4 regions of the Jeotgalibacillus malaysiensis genome follow, and region 1 is predicted to be linked to each of the others. Evidence: riboswitches for the same ligand, from Rfam matches in the RefSeq annotation. Region 1 holds a riboswitch; each other region holds the start of a gene.

The links. A riboswitch is a leader RNA that binds a small molecule or an ion and turns the genes downstream of it on or off. The one in region 1 is predicted to bind S-adenosylmethionine.
Region 2: linked by a shared signal. The riboswitch ahead of LG330_RS04610 (sodium:solute symporter) and the one ahead of LG330_RS12620 (phosphoadenylyl-sulfate reductase) in region 1 are both predicted to bind S-adenosylmethionine.
Region 3: linked by a shared signal. The riboswitch ahead of sfnG (dimethylsulfone monooxygenase SfnG) and the one ahead of LG330_RS12620 (phosphoadenylyl-sulfate reductase) in region 1 are both predicted to bind S-adenosylmethionine.
Region 4: linked by a shared signal. The riboswitch ahead of LG330_RS16740 (sulfite oxidase-like oxidoreductase) and the one ahead of LG330_RS12620 (phosphoadenylyl-sulfate reductase) in region 1 are both predicted to bind S-adenosylmethionine.

The regions. Positions count from the first base shown of each region.
Region 1 covers NZ_CP085252.1:2,352,293-2,356,507, reverse strand. The annotation lists gene LG330_RS12630 (FAD-dependent oxidoreductase) at 1-192, shown strand, start outside; gene LG330_RS12625 (DUF4317 domain-containing protein) at 235-1,398, opposite strand; SAM riboswitch class I at 2,025-2,113, shown strand; gene LG330_RS12620 (phosphoadenylyl-sulfate reductase) at 2,191-2,910, shown strand; gene cobA (uroporphyrinogen-III C-methyltransferase) at 2,928-3,695, shown strand; gene LG330_RS12610 (sirohydrochlorin chelatase) at 3,697-4,215, shown strand, end outside.
Region 2 covers NZ_CP085252.1:789,691-793,905, reverse strand. The annotation lists gene LG330_RS04620 (XdhC family protein) at 1-54, opposite strand, end outside; gene LG330_RS04615 (DNA-binding response regulator) at 74-847, opposite strand; SAM riboswitch class I at 1,563-1,668, shown strand; gene LG330_RS04610 (sodium:solute symporter) at 1,924-3,537, shown strand; gene LG330_RS04605 (DJ-1/PfpI family protein) at 3,876-4,215, opposite strand, start outside.
Region 3 covers NZ_CP085252.1:2,760,097-2,764,311, reverse strand. The annotation lists gene LG330_RS14585 (GTP-binding protein) at 1-874, opposite strand, end outside; gene LG330_RS14580 (MFS transporter) at 1,104-2,303, shown strand; SAM riboswitch class I at 2,464-2,559, shown strand; gene sfnG (dimethylsulfone monooxygenase SfnG) at 2,772-3,860, shown strand; gene LG330_RS14570 (NADPH-dependent FMN reductase) at 3,857-4,215, shown strand, end outside.
Region 4 covers NZ_CP085252.1:3,220,832-3,225,046, forward strand. The annotation lists gene mtnA (S-methyl-5-thioribose-1-phosphate isomerase) at 1-498, opposite strand, end outside; gene mtnK (S-methyl-5-thioribose kinase) at 495-1,709, opposite strand; gene LG330_RS16740 (sulfite oxidase-like oxidoreductase) at 1,725-2,387, opposite strand; SAM riboswitch class I at 2,462-2,581, opposite strand; SAM riboswitch class I at 3,184-3,296, shown strand; gene LG330_RS16745 (2,3-diketo-5-methylthiopentyl-1-phosphate enolase) at 3,374-4,215, shown strand, end outside.

The DNA of each region.
Region 1 (4,215 bases):
GGTAAAACCGGAGCCTATCGTGATGAAGAAGGTAAACTTCATAAAGTCGATATTACATGTACGCATATGGGCTGTGAATGCGCATGGAATCAGGATGAACGCTCATGGGACTGCCCGTGTCACGGTTCGAGATTCTCATTTGACGGAGCCGTACTCGAAGGACCTGCTGTAACACCTTTAAAGAAAAGATAAAAAAATCCCGCTTTACTGGCGGGATTTTTCAATTCTCTAACATTATTCTTCTCCAAATGCTTCAGGCAGCATCTTAAACCCGTCAATCTCTGCATCTTCCTCAATCTCAATCATAATACATCTCTTTCCTTTATAATTGACCTGTCTGACGTATTGCAGATCCTGCGGGCTGATGGAAATATTTGCGATCATGGTCTGGATTTTAATCGACTTCGTTTTGTATTTCGGTACAATGCTGCCGGCTTTTAATTCGTACGATTCATCATCAGTGATCAGCTGGAAGGCTTCTTTTATCTTATCTCCTTCAACTTTTTCACCACTGTTCGTCAGCACGCGTTCAACATCCTTATAATCAAGCTTTGGCGGCTCGTCCTCTTCGTTCTCTTCAATTGTCGTGTTAATTTCACTATATACTTTTGCAAGCGTAGAAGGGGAAAGGCGGTCACCGACGACGCTTTTAATCACTTCTTCAAATACTGCTTTATCTTCCTGCGCAGTCATGATTTCTTCACCGTTCAGTACCTCTTCGATAAAATGAAAATCCGGTTCATTTGCTTTTGGCGCTGCGTATAATACATGATTCACATCAGAAGCGTGATTTGTAATACACGGGAATAGAAAGCCGGTCATTGGATTTTTCAGGTCGATAACCGGATCGACTTCGACCTTATATTTAAATTCTTTTTCGATATAATCAAACTGAATTTCTTTTTTTGGCTCTTCAGTTTTATTGACAGTACACAGTGTAAACGGATGGGAGTAGACTGTATCACGACTGCTTTCTTCAGACGCTTCACTTCTTTTTTTAGTCGGCTTCATGTATTCACCACGGATAAATGTAATGACAATATCCTTTTCAAAAGGGTTCTGAATCATTTTCTCGGTCATCTGAAGCATCTGTTCCTGCCAGTCTTCACCTTCTCCAAGCAATCCTTTATGTAAAATCAGCTGACTGCTGTTTTCAGCATCACGCTTAAATTTTAGCTCAAATAATTTCTCATTCATTTGACCCGTCAGTACTTTTTTAAAATTATTCATAAACAGTTCCTGCTGATCACTGTCCAGCATTTCAAATGGCTGTCGCTGGTAATGATAAATATCTGTTGATTCCTTCATAATATACACATTAAAGATATCTGAAATTCTGAGCAGATCATTATCTGTTTTTAATTGTTTGCGAATATTTGCTACATCTTTCTTATCCACTCTGTTCACTCCTAAGGGTGATATTTTACGCTACATCATATTAACATAAGTCGCTTGGAAATGTTTAAAGGACCATTATATCTTTGCACCTCTGAAACAGTCTTTAACTTAGTTATAATTACTCTTTTACTTTCTGTACAGCAGTTAAAAACATAGTTCCTAAGTGAATTGTAAATATTCCAGAAGCATAGATAAGATTTTTTAACCTGAGTTGCAGAAAAGCCATTCCCTCAATTTTCTCTTTGACATATTACTTAATTGTGTTAATATCCAGCTCCAACTACACGTACGTTTGTTAAATTAACTCTTCACCTTCCTTCAAATAGTTGGTTTTGCTGTGCAAGTATTTTTGTCCAACAGCAACTTGTAAGTGAAGGGGTTTTTATAGTCAATGTTGCTACCATGAGCATACGCTGTAAAATATCTAAACGGTTTTTAGAAGAATTTATAAAAGATCCACGTTTTAAAGGCATCAAAAAGTCTAAGGCTGGAAAACGATTTTATTACTATTTATTTAATTTAGAATTTTTCAAATTTTTGGTTGTATGATCAGGTGACTCATGTTATCGTGGTTAAAACATACTAAAACACTAAGAATTATCGGTTTTATAAATTTTTGAAGCTATATCTTATCAAGAGAGGTGGGGGGCTTGGCCCTACGAAGATTCGGCAGCGGCTCACAAAGAGACAATGCCAATTCCAGAAAAGATAAGAGAGTGGGATGAATGATTTCTAAACCCCTCTTCTTATTTGGAAGAGAGGTTTTTCTATATCCGTAGAAAGGAGTCGACTATGACTAATACAGCTGTTACCTATGATAATTTCACTGGAGATCCGTTCAGTAATCTAAACGCTGATGATCAGACGAAAGGTGCTCTTGAGGTCCTCAGATGGGCTTACAAAGAGTATGACTCTATTACGTATGCCTGCAGTTTTGGAGCGGAGGGAATCGTACTCATCGATCTGATTGCAAAAGTGAAAAAGGATGCAAAAATCGTATTTCTCGATACCGGTATTCATTTTAAGGAGACATATGACCTTATCGAAAAAGTGAAGCAGAGATACCCGGCGCTTCAAATAGAAATGAAAAAGCCGGCCCTGACACTTGAAGAACAAGCAGAGGAACACGGTTCCGCTCTATGGAAAAGAAATCCTGATCAGTGCTGCTTCATCCGTAAAATTAAACCTCTTGAAGAAGCTCTTGATGGAGCAGAGGCGTGGGTTTCTGGACTGAGACGGGAGCAGTCGCTCAGTCGAAGCAATACGAATTTCGTTAACAAAGATGAACGTTTCCAATCGATAAAGGTATGCCCCCTTATTTACTGGACATGGGATGACGTCTGGTCTTATATCCGACTAAATGGGTTGAATTACAATGATTTGCATGATGAAGGGTATCCGAGTATCGGATGCATTCCATGTACATTTAAAGCAGAAAGTGGTGGTCGTGATGGCAGATGGAAAGGGATGGAGAAAACGGAGTGTGGACTCCATACAGGTGGTCAATCGTGATAAAGGAGAGTGGAGAAATGAGTAAAGTCTATATCGTAGGTGCAGGTCCAGGAGATGCGGACCTTATCACTATTAAAGGATTAAAGGCGATCCGGCAGGCAGACGTGATTTTGTACGATCGGCTCGTGAATCAGGATCTGCTGGAAGAAGCAGGTAGCGACACCCGTCTTGTCTACTGCGGTAAGAGTCCGGATCACCATTCATTAACCCAGGAAGAGATTAACACACTGCTTTGCGATTTCCAGGCGCAGGGGCTGACAGTCACCAGGCTGAAAGGCGGCGATCCATTCGTATTTGGACGTGGCGGGGAAGAAGCGGAAGTGCTGGCCGCACGCGGTATCCCTTTTGAAGTCGTACCAGGCATCACCGCAGGTATTGCAGCTCCGGCTTACGCGGGAATTCCAGTAACTCATAGAGAACACAGTTCTTCTGTTGCATTTATCTCAGGCGTAAGCAAACTCGGAATGGAGGATGAAGTGTACTGGGAGCATGTCGTGAAAAGTATGGATACTCTCTGCATTTACATGGGCGTCAGGAAACTGCCGGATATATGTGAAAGGCTGATCCGTCATGGAAAACCGGTAACGACGCCGATTGCGCTGGTCGGTTGGGGAACGACGGAATGGCAGGAGACGGTTACAGGAGAACTCGACACGATTGTAGAAAAGGCGGAACACATAAAAAATCCGGCCATTATAGTCGTCGGAGAGGTGGTCCGCTGCAGGGAAACCATCCAGTGGTTCGAAAAGCCCACAGAAGCGAAAGAAATGGAGGTCTCAGGATAAGATGCAGGGAGTACTATATGTCAGTCACGGAAGTCGGGTTGAGGAGACGAAGGCTGAAGTGGAGCGGGTCGTGGAAGAAGCACACAAGGGTATTGATGTTGCGCTTCACAGGCTGTGCTACTTGGAAATCGCTTCTCCAGGCATAGAAGAAGGGGCAGGGAAACTGATAGCGGAAGGTGCAAAGCGGATAGCTATTGTTCCGCTGCTTCTGTTCAGTGCCGGTCACTATTATTCAGATATTCCGGATGAACTGGAGAACCTTCAGAAGAAATATCCGGATGTCACTTTTACATACGGAGAACCTCTAGGTGTACAGGGGGCTTTAATTGATGCACTCTCCGACAGGCTTAGCGAAAAAGGATCAACGGATGCATTTCTCCTTGTAGCAAGAGGAAGCACGAATCCGGCAACGGAACAGGTGATGGAAACGATCAGGGAACACCTTGTAGCGAAAACCGGAAGCAGGCATGGAGAGGTTTGCTACCTTGCTGTTCTGGAACCGACGTTTGAACAGGGACTG
Region 2 (4,215 bases), 1.6 Mb from region 1:
ACCATTTGATCCGTTTTGTAGACACTTTTGTATTTCCTTTTGAATGGCAATCATGATATACTCACCTCCCGCTTTAAGCTTTTAAAGATGCACTTGCTTTCCAGTGAAATTGTTCCCGATATTCACTCGGTGTTTTTCCTACAATTTTTTTGAATGCTGTGGCAAAATAACTTGAGTTTGCAAAACCGGTATTGTTTGCAATCACTTCAATTGGCAAAGAAGAAAGCCGAAGCATTCCTTTTGCTTTTTGCACCCTGACAAATGATAAATATTCAACAAATGTCATTCCAGTATCTTCTTTAAATAAACGGCTGAAGTAAGAAGGACTCAAATACACAAGATCGGCTATTCCCTTTAATGTCAGCTGTTCGCCGTAGTTCAGTTGAATATACTGGATTGTGCTTTCGATTGGATTCTTGATATCTGATAAAAACTGACCTGATTGTTTATTGGTTCCGTTATTTAATTCCGAACTGATCTCTGGAGCCAGTACCCGGTCAAATGTTTCAATTAATTCATTTTTTGAAAGCGGTTTCAATAAATAGGAAGAAAAACCCGAGTTAATCGCATCTTGAGCTAACTCAAACATCTTCAGCTGAGTGACGACAATTACCGGCAGTGTGGGATATAATTGAAGTGCTGTTCTCCCGAATTTAATTCCATCCATATCAGGTAATGAAAGATCGATAATAAGGGCACTTGGTTGACTTTGCTTCAAAAGGAGCAGGCCTCTTTGAACTGTACTTGACTCATATATAGATAAGAAGTGATATTTGCTTTCTTTTATTATCGTACATATCTCTCGTCTAGCTAGTTGATCATTATCAACAATCAGCAATTCAGCCAAGCTTTCTCCCCCTCTTCTTAAATCCTAGTAGACTTCGTTAAGGAACAGTTTCATTATTTTGCTTTTTATTATTTGATTTTAATTGTTTTTATAATTTTCTAATTATTTTAAATATTATTGCACAAATTTGCATGTATGTTTCAATTTATCACTTTTTACTCTTAGAATTCTTATTAATTTTCAGTTGTTTTACAAAATATTACATATAAGATCCGCATCTTGTGTTCAACTTGGGTATAAATATCCCTGGGGTCAGTATAAGAGTAAACGTTAAGATAAGAGTTCTTCATGATGTAATTAACTCATTGATCATCGATAATACATGCCTTGCTATGAATTGAATACATAGGAAAGGATAATCAGCTCCTCATTTGTCTCTTACAGTACGTTCAAGTAAGTACCATCCCAATATAGTTCGTGGGAAAGCAGCTAAATTCCTTCAAAACTCGCCAATCGGCCTGGACGTACTGGTATTCAGATCTTATAAGAATAGGCTCCTCCTTTGCAGGTTCAAAAGCAGGCAAGTATGTACTTACTCCTATTCCTATTCAACACTTTTGATATATAGGTAATAACCATCAATGACTTCTCCAATACTCCTTACCTCTTCACCAGGTATCGTGGGTCGCTGGTTCTGCAGAACATGATGTTAATTTTAAAATACGGTTGACACACTGTTAGCTATACAAGTAAAATAGTCGTTAATTTCATAATTTTCTTATCGAGAGCGGTGGAGGAACCTGGTCCTGTGATCCCGCGGCAACCTGTTTTTAGAACAAGGTGCTCATTCCAGCAGACACTTTCTGTCTGAAAGATAAGAGTCGGGACGTTCAAATCAACCCTGCTATTTTTCTTACAGAAAAGTAGCAGGGTTTTTTTAATTTCGGATGGAGGGAAAATTAAATGGCAGATCAGCAAACACAGAAGAATTCAGCATTACGTTACATTTACCGAGGAAGAAGTAAATAAAGGAGATTTTATTCAATGCGTTCAAAACACTGTCCGGCTTACAACCTGCTTATGGATGCAGACGTAGAAATTGAAGTAATCTGGACATTCAAAGAGGAGGAGAAAATATGAGTTCATACGGATTATGGGTCATTTCACTGGCCGTACTATATACGTTCGCCCTCATCATTGTCGGTAATATAGCGAAACGTAAAGCCAGCCGCGGCGAGCAATATTTTGTTGGAGGAAGGACGTTCAGATGGTGGACGGTTGCCTTTTGTATTACCGGACTCTTCTCAGGTTCTACGTACATATCGATCGTTGAGCTTTCCTACCTGACAGGAATTTCAGCAATTTGGTACGGGATCGCAGAAACAATACAAGTCTTACTGATTGCCTTATTATTAATCAAATCATTCCGTGAAAAGTTAATTGTCACGATTACAGGATTAATCGGTGATCAATTCGGCAGACGTGCTAAAGCTTTATCGGGCGTGATTACGGCGTTTGCCTTTCCGATGTGGTCCGTAGCTACAGCTATTGCTTTTGCTTCTGCCTTTCATGTGTTTACTGGCGTTTCGTTGTCCCTATCCATCGCTTTTACAGCCCTCTTACTATTTGTTTATTTACAATCAGGGGGTATGTGGGCTATAGCATTTACACAGACGATGAACACGTTTATTTTTGCCATCATGTTTATAATTGGGACTGTGGCATTCTTTATCAACCCGGGTATCTCCGGCTTGCAGCAACTTGCCGCCGATCAGCCGAACATGTTTGATTGGGGAGGCGCTGGTCTTCAAGTGATCCTTGTATGGTTTGCCACTTTCTTAGTAAACGTAATTTTAGCGCAAGCTGCTTTTCAGATGGCCTTATCTTGTAAAACACCTGAGGAAGGTCGCAAAGGCTTACTCGTAGCAGAAATAATGAGTGTACCTTTTATTCTATTAGGTATCCTGTTTGGTTTGTCTGCCGCTGCGGTCGTTCCTGACGCCAGTATGGGACTGGTTGCACTTCCCCAATATTTAATGGAAGTACTGCCCGCACCACTGGTTGGCCTGTTCTTTTTAGGCATCTGGGCTTGTGCTCTCGGATGGGGAGCGCCTTGTCAGTTCTCAGGGGCAACCAGTCTTGGTAAAGACGTCGGAAGCGCCATTTTCCCCGGCGCTTCTCCAGAACAGCTCGTTAAGTATACAAAATGGTCGCTGCTGCTGTTGACAGGACTTATGATTATCTTCGGCTTCCTGCGTACTGAACAAGCCGCCTGGTGGAACGTACTTGCATGGACAATGAGAAACTCTGCCACTTTTGCACCTGTAGTCGCTGCATTATTCTGGCCGCTTGTTACAAAGCGGGCCGTCCTCGGAGCGCTATTCGGCGGGTTTGCAGCAGGCTTAACCTGGTATCACCTGAGCAATTGGCACCCTGCTGATTTCTTCTTGAACATTCACCCGGTTTGGGTAGGAATGAGCGTCAACATTCTCGTTATGGTATTGTTTACCGTTGTTTTCAACTATGGAAATTGGAAGATCATCAACAACCGCTCTGTAAAAGGAGGCGGTGTGTTGACAATTCTTGTAGCACTGATTGTCATTAACGGCTTATTCTATGAATCTCTCCACGCCGCTGGTGTGATAGGTTTGACCCTCTTCCTTAATGTATTAGCTGTATTTATCGGAAGTATTATTTTTATCAAACCAAAAGTAACCGAAGGATCTGTTCAGGAACAGGTGGTTTCTTAAAGATTAAGGGATCCCTATGAAAATCGTTCAAATATTGTAAAGAAAACCTTAAAACATGTACTACAAAAAAGCTTGAACATTTTATTTGGCTCTAAGCTTTTTTGTAGTACCTTTCTTTTCATAGATTAATATAAGAGAGTTTACATCACTAGGATGCAAAAGTCAGCAGTATTGGCTAGCGACCGTAGCCTATGTATATTGACAAAAATGATGGCTTGAAAAAACATTCATCCTTTTGATTTGACCGGTATCACAAACCCATACAGAAGAGGTGTCCTCTATATAATAGAAGGAAACCCCTTGCTGCCATTCATTTACCCATTCAATTGGAATTGCACCTATTTCAGCAAAGTAAGAAATTCCCTCATAAATCCCGGCAGATCTGGCCATGCTTGACCCGATACAAGGTTTTGGTGAAGGTGTACCTGTTCGTCGATGTATTTTGCTCCGCAGGCTAATACATCAGGTCTGCAGGAAGGATAGGCTGTATATTCTCTTCCTTCCATCAATTCAGGGATTACACTCAGTAACTGAGCCGCGTGACAAATTGCTCCAACAGGCTTATTTTCCTTGAAAAAGTGACTGATAATAGGGGCCACGGCTTCATTCATACGGATATATTCTGGTGCGCGACCTCCTGGTATAATGAGGCCATCAAATTCCTCCGGGCTAATATCT
Region 3 (4,215 bases), 410 kb from region 1:
TTGCAAGCCAGAAAAAGCCTTTGGAACGGACAATTTCCTCAGGAAGCTCACTCAGGAATTGATAAAATCTTGCCGGGTGAAAAGGATGCTGCCTTTTATAAAGGAAAGATGTAATCCCGTACTCTTCTGTTTCCGGGATATGCTCTTCATTCAACTCTTTGATCCACCCCGCACCCTGGCTGGCTTTCTCAAAATCAAAAGCTTTCGTATTTAAAATGTCCAGCGGGTCTACCTGACCGTATGAAGCTGTCAGGATCTTTGCTTCGGGGTTTAATGTCTTCAGCAGAACCCTGATCGCATCCGCTTCCTCAGAAGAAACAAGATCGATTTTATTTAAAATAATGACATCAGCAAATTCAACCTGATCAATCAGGAGGTCAGACACGTCACGCTCATCCTGCTCATCATCTGTCTGTTTACGGTCAAGAAGCGTTTCGCCGCTCTCAAGATCATTTGCAAATCTGAGTGCATCCACAACAGTCACCATTGTATCGAGCCGTGTTAACTTACTTAAATCAATTCCGGTTTCTTCATCCTCGTACACAAATGTCTGCGCAACAGGGATCGGTTCAGAAATTCCTGTTGATTCAATCACGATATAGTCAATTTCGCCAATCTCAGCCAGCCGCTTTACTTCAATCATCAAATCCTCACGCAAAGTACAGCAAATACAGCCGTTCTGCATCTCAACCAGCGTCTCATCCGTTTGCGAAAAATAACCCTTCTTCAACTGACCGCCATCAATATTCACTTCACTCATATCATTCACAATCACAGCCGCTCTCAAATCCTGCTTACTATGTAAAATATGATTCAACAAAGTCGTCTTACCCGCACCTAAATAACCACTCAAAACCGTAACTGGTATCGTCATCATTATAACCCTCTCTTAAAACGTAATTATTACGATTTAAAGAATAGCGGATTTTTGGGGTGATGTAAAGGGTTAATAGGGGGGGTATACAGTGGGGACGGAGTTAAGTGATCCACTTTTAAAATCATTCTAAAAGTGAAACAGTCAACTCCGTCCCCGCTGTGCCGTTTTATTTTCATGCTTCATGTATAATGGAAACATTATCCGGTTACTGAAAGGAGCCAGAACGATGTCAAATCATAGAGGACTTTCAACTGCATGGCAGATGCTTGGCTGGCTGCTTTTGGCGCAGGTGGCTGTTGCGCTTGTGGGGCGTTCGCTTGCACCGCTTGGCCCGTTGATTGCTGAGGATCTTACACTTTCAAAAGCGCAGGTAGGATTGCTGCCTTCATTTTTATTTTTGGGACAGATGCTGGTCAGTATTCCGGCGGGGATGCTGACTGATAAGATCGGAACGCGACGATTGCTGTTGATCGTGTGTCTGGTGCTCGGTACAGCTTTTCTGCTTGGATCTTTTGCGTCAGGCCTTTACATATTACTATTTTTTATCATGCTCGGCGGGATGGGGTATGGCGCTATGCATCCCGTGACGAATCGCGGCATTCTTTACTGGTTCCCGGCTAAAAGAGGGACAGCGATGGGGATCAAGCAGATGGGTGTCACATTCGGTTCAGCCCTTGCAGCAATTGCACTTTTACCACTTGCAGTGGCATTTGGCTGGCGTGTGGCAATGGCAGTTGCGTGTGTTGTAGTGATGCTGAGCGGCATCATTGCGTTTCGCTTTTACAAAGAACAGCTCGCTGAAAAAACTGCCCGTGAGCCTGCGGTAAAAGGGAGTATGCTTGGTATTATTACGTATAAACCCCTGCTTTTAATCAGCTTAGTAGCACTAATTCTAAACGGTTCGCAAATGAGTGTGAATACATATCTATTATTTTTCGTTACGGATGAACTGTTTTTTAGTCTGGCACTGGCAGGAGCGATGCTTGTATTATCTGAAGCAAGCGGTTCGTTTGGCAGAATTATTTGGGGGTCAATCAGCGATACCTTATTTGGCGGAAGAAGATTTCCAGTGCTCATGATTATTATTGTGACAGCACTGACCGGAGCGCTCGGCATGGCGTTTTTAACTGAGGGAATTCCGGTCCCGCTGCTAGTTGTAATCGTAGTCGTTCTGGGGTTTGCCGTATCAGGATTTAACGGACTGTGGATGAATATCGCAACAGAACTGACACCCAGACAGCAGGCAGGGGCGGCAAGTGGAGTCAGCCTCACAATCGGCTCAGCAGGCGTCATTATTTTGCCACCGCTCTTTGGCCTGACGATTGATATGAGTGGAAACTTTCAGACTGCATGGCTATTGATGGCTGGGCTGTTGGGTGTGGCCGGGGTGCTGGCTTTTGTTTTGAGGAAGATGAAGGGGTTTTAGGGTGATACAGGGGGACGGAGGTTCTTGTATCATTTATGCAAAATTATCCTTTTTGATACAGCAACCTCCGTCCCCCCTGTATCACATAAATTATTTCAAAAATAGTTTGACAATTCCAATTCCGACCTTTAAGATAGGCTTTATAACTGAATAGCTTTACTTCTTATCAAGAGAGGCGGAGGGACTGACCCGATGAAGCCTCGGCAACCGGCGATGCGCGGTGCTAATTTCAGAGGATTGTTTCCGAAGATAAGAGGTGGCTGTGGCCGGAAAAGCTCGCTTCCTTTTGTTTTTGGATAAAAGGAGGCGGGTTTTATTTTGGTGAAAATAAAAAGAAGAGGTGCGGCAACACCTCTTCCGATGATGAGTTAAGACACCGGGTTGCGCCGAATATCTCTGTTCATCTATTTAATCGTATCACTGACAGGGATGTTCGTCTATTTACTTTATTAAAAGGAGACGATGAACATGACGAATTTGAAGTTTGCATATTGGGTACCGAATGTCAGTGGGGGACTTGTTGTATCAAAGCTGCCTCAGCATACGGATTGGAGCTTTGACGCGAATAAAAGATATGTTCAGATTGCTGAAGATGCAGGGTATGATTATGCCCTTTTACAGACGAGATTTTTTGCAAGATATGGGGCTGAAAATCAGCTTGAGGCGATTACGCTTGGGTCAGCGCTTGCTGCAGTAACAAAAAAAATTAATCTGATTGCAGCTGTTCATCCGGGTCTTTGGCATCCAGCCGTGTATGCGAAAATGCTCGCCACACTTGATCAGATCAGCAACGGCCGTGCAGCTGTGAATATTGTGAGCGGCTGGTTCAAGCAGGAGTTTATCGGGTACGGTGAGCACTGGCTTGATCATGATGAACGCTACAGAAGATCTGAAGAGTTTGCCCGGGTGTTGAGGGAGCTCTGGACAAAAGAAACAACAACTTTTAAAGGTGATTTTTATCGGATCAATGAAGCACCTTTTAAACCGAAGCCGGTGCAGGGTGGGGACCTTCCAATTTTTCAGGGAGGTAATTCACAGGCTGCAAAGGAAATGGCGGCGCGAGTCTCTGATGTTTATTTTATGAACGGGAATACACTGGAAGGTTTTAAAAAGCAGATAGATGAGGTGCGTGCGCTTGCTGTAAAAGAAGGAAGAACAGTGAAGTTTGCTGCAAATGGTTTTGCAATCGTGCGCGATACTGAGGAAGAAGCAGTCGATCTGCTCAGACAAATCGTTTCGCACGCAGATAAAGAGGCGGTTGAAGGGTTCAGGGAAGCAGTGAAGGACGCGGGTCAGGCTTCTAAGGAGAAGGATGGCATGTGGGCAAATTCCACCTTTGAAGATCTCGTGCAGTATAATGACGGCTTTAAAACCGGTCTGATCGGGACAGCTGAACAGGTGGCTGACAGAATCATTGAGCTGAAAAAGCTCGGCGTGGATATCGTACTGACAGGCCATTTCCATTACGAAACGGACCTTGAACGCTTCGGTAAAGAAGTCATTCCACTCGTAAAAGAGAAAGAACTGGCGTTAAAAGAAAGCGGGGTACTGGCATGAAGGTTCTAGCATTATCAGGCAGTCTGTCGGGCTCGAAAACTTATACGGTCATAAAAGAAGCTGCAGCCCTGCTCAGTGAGTTTGATTCTGTAGAAGTTGAAGCGCTAAACCTTGCAGATCTCAAGGTTGAATTTTGCGACGGGCGTGATCCATTGACCTATGAAGGGGATACAGACCTGATCATCAGAAAGATTGTTGAAGCAGATGCATTTGTCATTGGAACGCCAATTTACAGAGGATCGCTGACAGGTGCACTGAAAAATGTTTTTGACCTGATCCCAAATGATGCCCTGCGCGGAAAAGTGATCGGCTTTGTCGCAACAGGAGGCACCTACCACCATTACCTGGCGATCGA
Region 4 (4,215 bases), 870 kb from region 1:
TTTCGACGTTGCAATTGCGCCAGTGTTGCAGTGCGTGAGAACCGTTGCATGATCAGGAAGCAGCGAAAAGCCGTACTCCCCAATGCGCTTACACGTTTCCTCATCCTGCTGCTGAATCAGGATCGCTTCTGTTTCAAGACGCTCAATCACTTTTGCAGCAGAGTTTTCTTCTTCAGTTGATTTCAGTAATCTTTGAAGCGCCCAGGAAAGATTGACAGCAGTCGGGCGGGATGAATTGAGATAAGCTGCTTTTACAGCAAGTTCTGCTTTTAACAAACCTGGCTCAGTCAGCCCGCTGGTTTTTGCCCATAAAGCAAGGCCATAAGCAGCAGTAATACCGATTGCAGGCGCGCCTCTTACTTTTAATTGCGTAATGCTGTCCCATACATCTTCAATCGTTTTTAAAAAGATATATTCCACTTCTCCGGGAAGCTTCTGCTGATTCAACAGACGGATCGCACCGCCTTCCCAGATGACCGGTTTAATAAAGTTTGTCATTTTGCCAGCCCCTTCAGATAAGCAGTCAGGCTTTTCGGTGAACGCCATACTGTACGGTTAAAAATCAGTGATCTGCCAGTTTCAATCGCACGCTGCTGCGCCTGCAGTCTGCCCGCTTCGTCTTCAATTCCATCGATATCTTCAACGTGCGCCAGTCCGATGATTCGTCGGATCGTTTTACAGCCGGCAAATCCGAGCGTATCCTGCCAGATCTTTTCAAGCACATAATCTGCATACTGATCAGTGCGCTGTCTTTCTTCAAACCCTTTTTCAAGCAGCAGCTCGCGGTAGCGCTTTTCAAATACTGCCCACGTCTGTTCAATTGCCTCAAGCAGGTACTCACTGATTTCAGTACGCTTATTTTCATCCGCTCTTTCCTGTTGTGCGATATAGTTGAGCGTCAGGTTGGCAATGAATGCACCGATATCAAATCCTGCCGGACCATAAAATGCAAATTCAGGGTCAATCACTTTTGTAGACTCCTCCGTTACAAACACACTGCCTGTATGAAGGTCTCCGTGAAGCAATGTTTCTCCTTCAGTGAGGAATTGTTTTTTCAATTTTGCGACTTCAAAGATTAGACGATCGTCCTGCCACAGTGACTCCACTACTTCCTGAAGGCTTTCAGGGTAGGAATTCGATTCAGCATTTTGATAAGGATCTGTGAAAACGAGCTTTTCAGTAATGTCACACAGGTCAGGATTTACAAACTGGCGTGCAAGCTTTTTCTTTTCAACCGGTCCAAGTGCTTCATCAGAGGCGTTGAACAGATTTTCTGCAAGGTATGAGCCAATATGTGCTGAAATGTGGGGGTAGAAGTTCCCTTCAAGCAGTCCTTTTCTGAGAATCACATGATCTGACAGGTCCTCCATCACCGTTACTGCATAGTCATCGTCATAATCAAATACTTCCGGTACAAGCGCCGGTACATATTTTGCTGCTTCCTGCAGTGCCTGACGTTCAATGCGTGCACGGTCTAGCGAGAGCGGCCAGCTTTCACCGACAACCTTTGCATAAGGCAGCGCCTGCTTCACAACGAGTGATTTGTCAGTTTTCAGATCCTTCACAATAAACACGTAGTTCAGATTCCCGTCTCCAACTTCGTTACACGTTACCTGCTCTTTATCAGTGATGAGTCCCTTATTTTTTAAATAAACGAGGACACTCTGATCAGTAAATGGTTCATACACATGCTCACGTACATTTGTCATTAACGTTCCTCTCCTTTAATCGAATTCTTTTTTATGCCACTCATCTTTAGGAATGTCTAAGTCCTCTCCTGAAAAACGTTCTTCTCTGAATACTTCACCGTAATTATGGAATCCGTTACGCTCCCAGAACCCCGGGCGGTCTTCCTGTAAAAACTCGATTCCTCTGATCCACTTCACACTCTTCCAGAAATACAGATGCGGTACGACCAGTCTGAATGGATAACCATGCTTCGCTGTCAGCGGCTTTCCTTCAAAGGAGTGAGCGAGCAGAATGTCATCTTTTAATAGATCCTCAAGTGGTAAGTTGGCTTCATAATCATGATCTCCATAAATCATAACGTGCTTCGTGCCTTCAGGAATTTCAAAGTCTTTCAGCAGATCTCTGATTGTGACGCCTGTAAAAGCATTATCAAATCGCGACCACCTTGTGACGCAGTGAATATCTTTTACAACCGTCGTCTGCGGCAGCTGCATGAGCTCGTCATATGTGAATTTCTTTTTAGTTACACCTTCACCAAACAGCGTGAAATCCCATGTAGCAAGATTGTATTCAGGGACCTCGCCTTCATGCAGAATCGGAAATTTTTCTGTCAGCGTTTGACCTGGCGGGAGTCTGCCCTCGTGTGTATTTTTCTGTACCGGCGGCCGTGCTTTTTTCAACCGTTCTGCCTTACCCATTGTTTCACGCTCCTTTTTAAACAATAAAAAGCCCCTTTCTAAGATAGAAAGAGGCAGAATTAGACTGATTCGACCTCTTATCTCTCAGACCATTACGTCTGTTGGATGTAGCACCGTGTCCCTGCTGAATGTATACAGCGGGCCGGTTGCCGGGCTTCATAGGGCCAATTCCCTCAGCCAACTCTCGATAAGAGTGGTATATGTAGTTGGTTGTTATTGGTTATTTCGAATTCATAATTGCAAGTTTACGGAATAGAGTGACGTTTTGTCAATGAGTTTTTTAAAAATTATTTTTGAGGGCTTCTGGGAACCGCTGTTGACCTGCGTTTCAGGCGGACGCTTTCCGGACGGTGGTTGCTGAGCCTCCTCAAGCTTCGCTTTGCGGGGTCTCAGCTTCCCACTAATCGTCCCGGAGTCGCCGCCTTACACTCCGGTCAACAGCTTAGTTATCTTTAAAAAGTATATATAGTTGGTTGATCAATTATTTCTCATACTTTTTAGTTTGTAAAAAATTCTTGATATCTGCACAGCGAGTGATTGGAGCGTAAGGGGGCGACTCCTGTGGCAGGAAGGGACAGGTGAGACAGAGCATGGCGAAGCCTGCGGGCTCACCGCCCGGCCGCGGAAAGCGTCCCCCTGAAGCGGAAATCACCCGCCAAATTATATGAGACAAACACAATATTACTCATAAACTAAAAGCACAATAATATAATTTTCTGAAAAATCGGCTTGACGTTTTTGAAGATCTCTGACATAATTCGGTACATGATTTTAAAACCAACCGAATACGTATAAACTCTTATAAAGAGCAGGTGGAGGGGCGAGCCCGATGAAACCCGGCAACCTGTTTCAGCGATTTACCGCTGATTCAAGGTGCTAATTCTCACAGCGACAGCTGAAGGATAAGAGGAAGAACGTTCATTTAGATGTCCGCTTCCTCTTTGGGAGCGGATTTTTCATTTCTGTTTTTTGAAAGGATGTCTATAATGTCAAAAATTACAGCGACTTATCTTGTACATGATGCAAAAGGAAATTTAGATAAAAAGGCTGAGTCTATCGCACTTGGACTGACGGTCGGTTCATGGACGGACCTGCCGGCGGTTGATCAGGAGCAATTGAAAAAGCATAAGGGTGAGGTTGTTGCTGTCAGTGAAACGTCACCTTCAGCAGCAGCCGGCCACTTAGGTGAGCGTAAGGCTGGACTGATTAAAATCGCCTATCCGGCAGCAAATTTCAGTGCTGATATTCCGGCAATCCTGACCACAATTTTTGGAAAGCTTTCACTTGATGGTGAAGTAAAGCTTGTTGATATTGAACTTGATGAAGCACTTGAGCAGCAGTTCCCCGGTCCACAGTTCGGGATTGAATCAATCAGAAATAAGCTTGGCGTACACGATCGCCCGCTGCTGATGAGTATTTTTAAGGGCATGATCGGACGTGGAACAGATCTTTTTGAAGAACAATTGCGCGCACAGGCTGCAGGTGGCGTTGACCTTGTAAAGGATGATGAGATTTTATTTGATAATCCGCTCACACCTTTTGAGGATCGGATCCGCCGTGGTGTGAAGGTGCTGAATGAAGAATATGAGCGCACAGGTCACCGCACGTTATATGCAGTGAATCTTTCAGGAAGAACATTTGATTTAAAAGAAAAGGCACGAAAAGCAGTTTCGCTGGGCGCAAATGCACTTCTGTTTAACGTATTCGCTTACGGGCTTGATACACTGCAGAGTCTGGCTGAGGATCCGTATATCGATGTACCGATTATGGCGCATCCTGCTGTATCCGGCGCTTTTACGGCTTCACCGCTTTACGGGATTTCTAATCA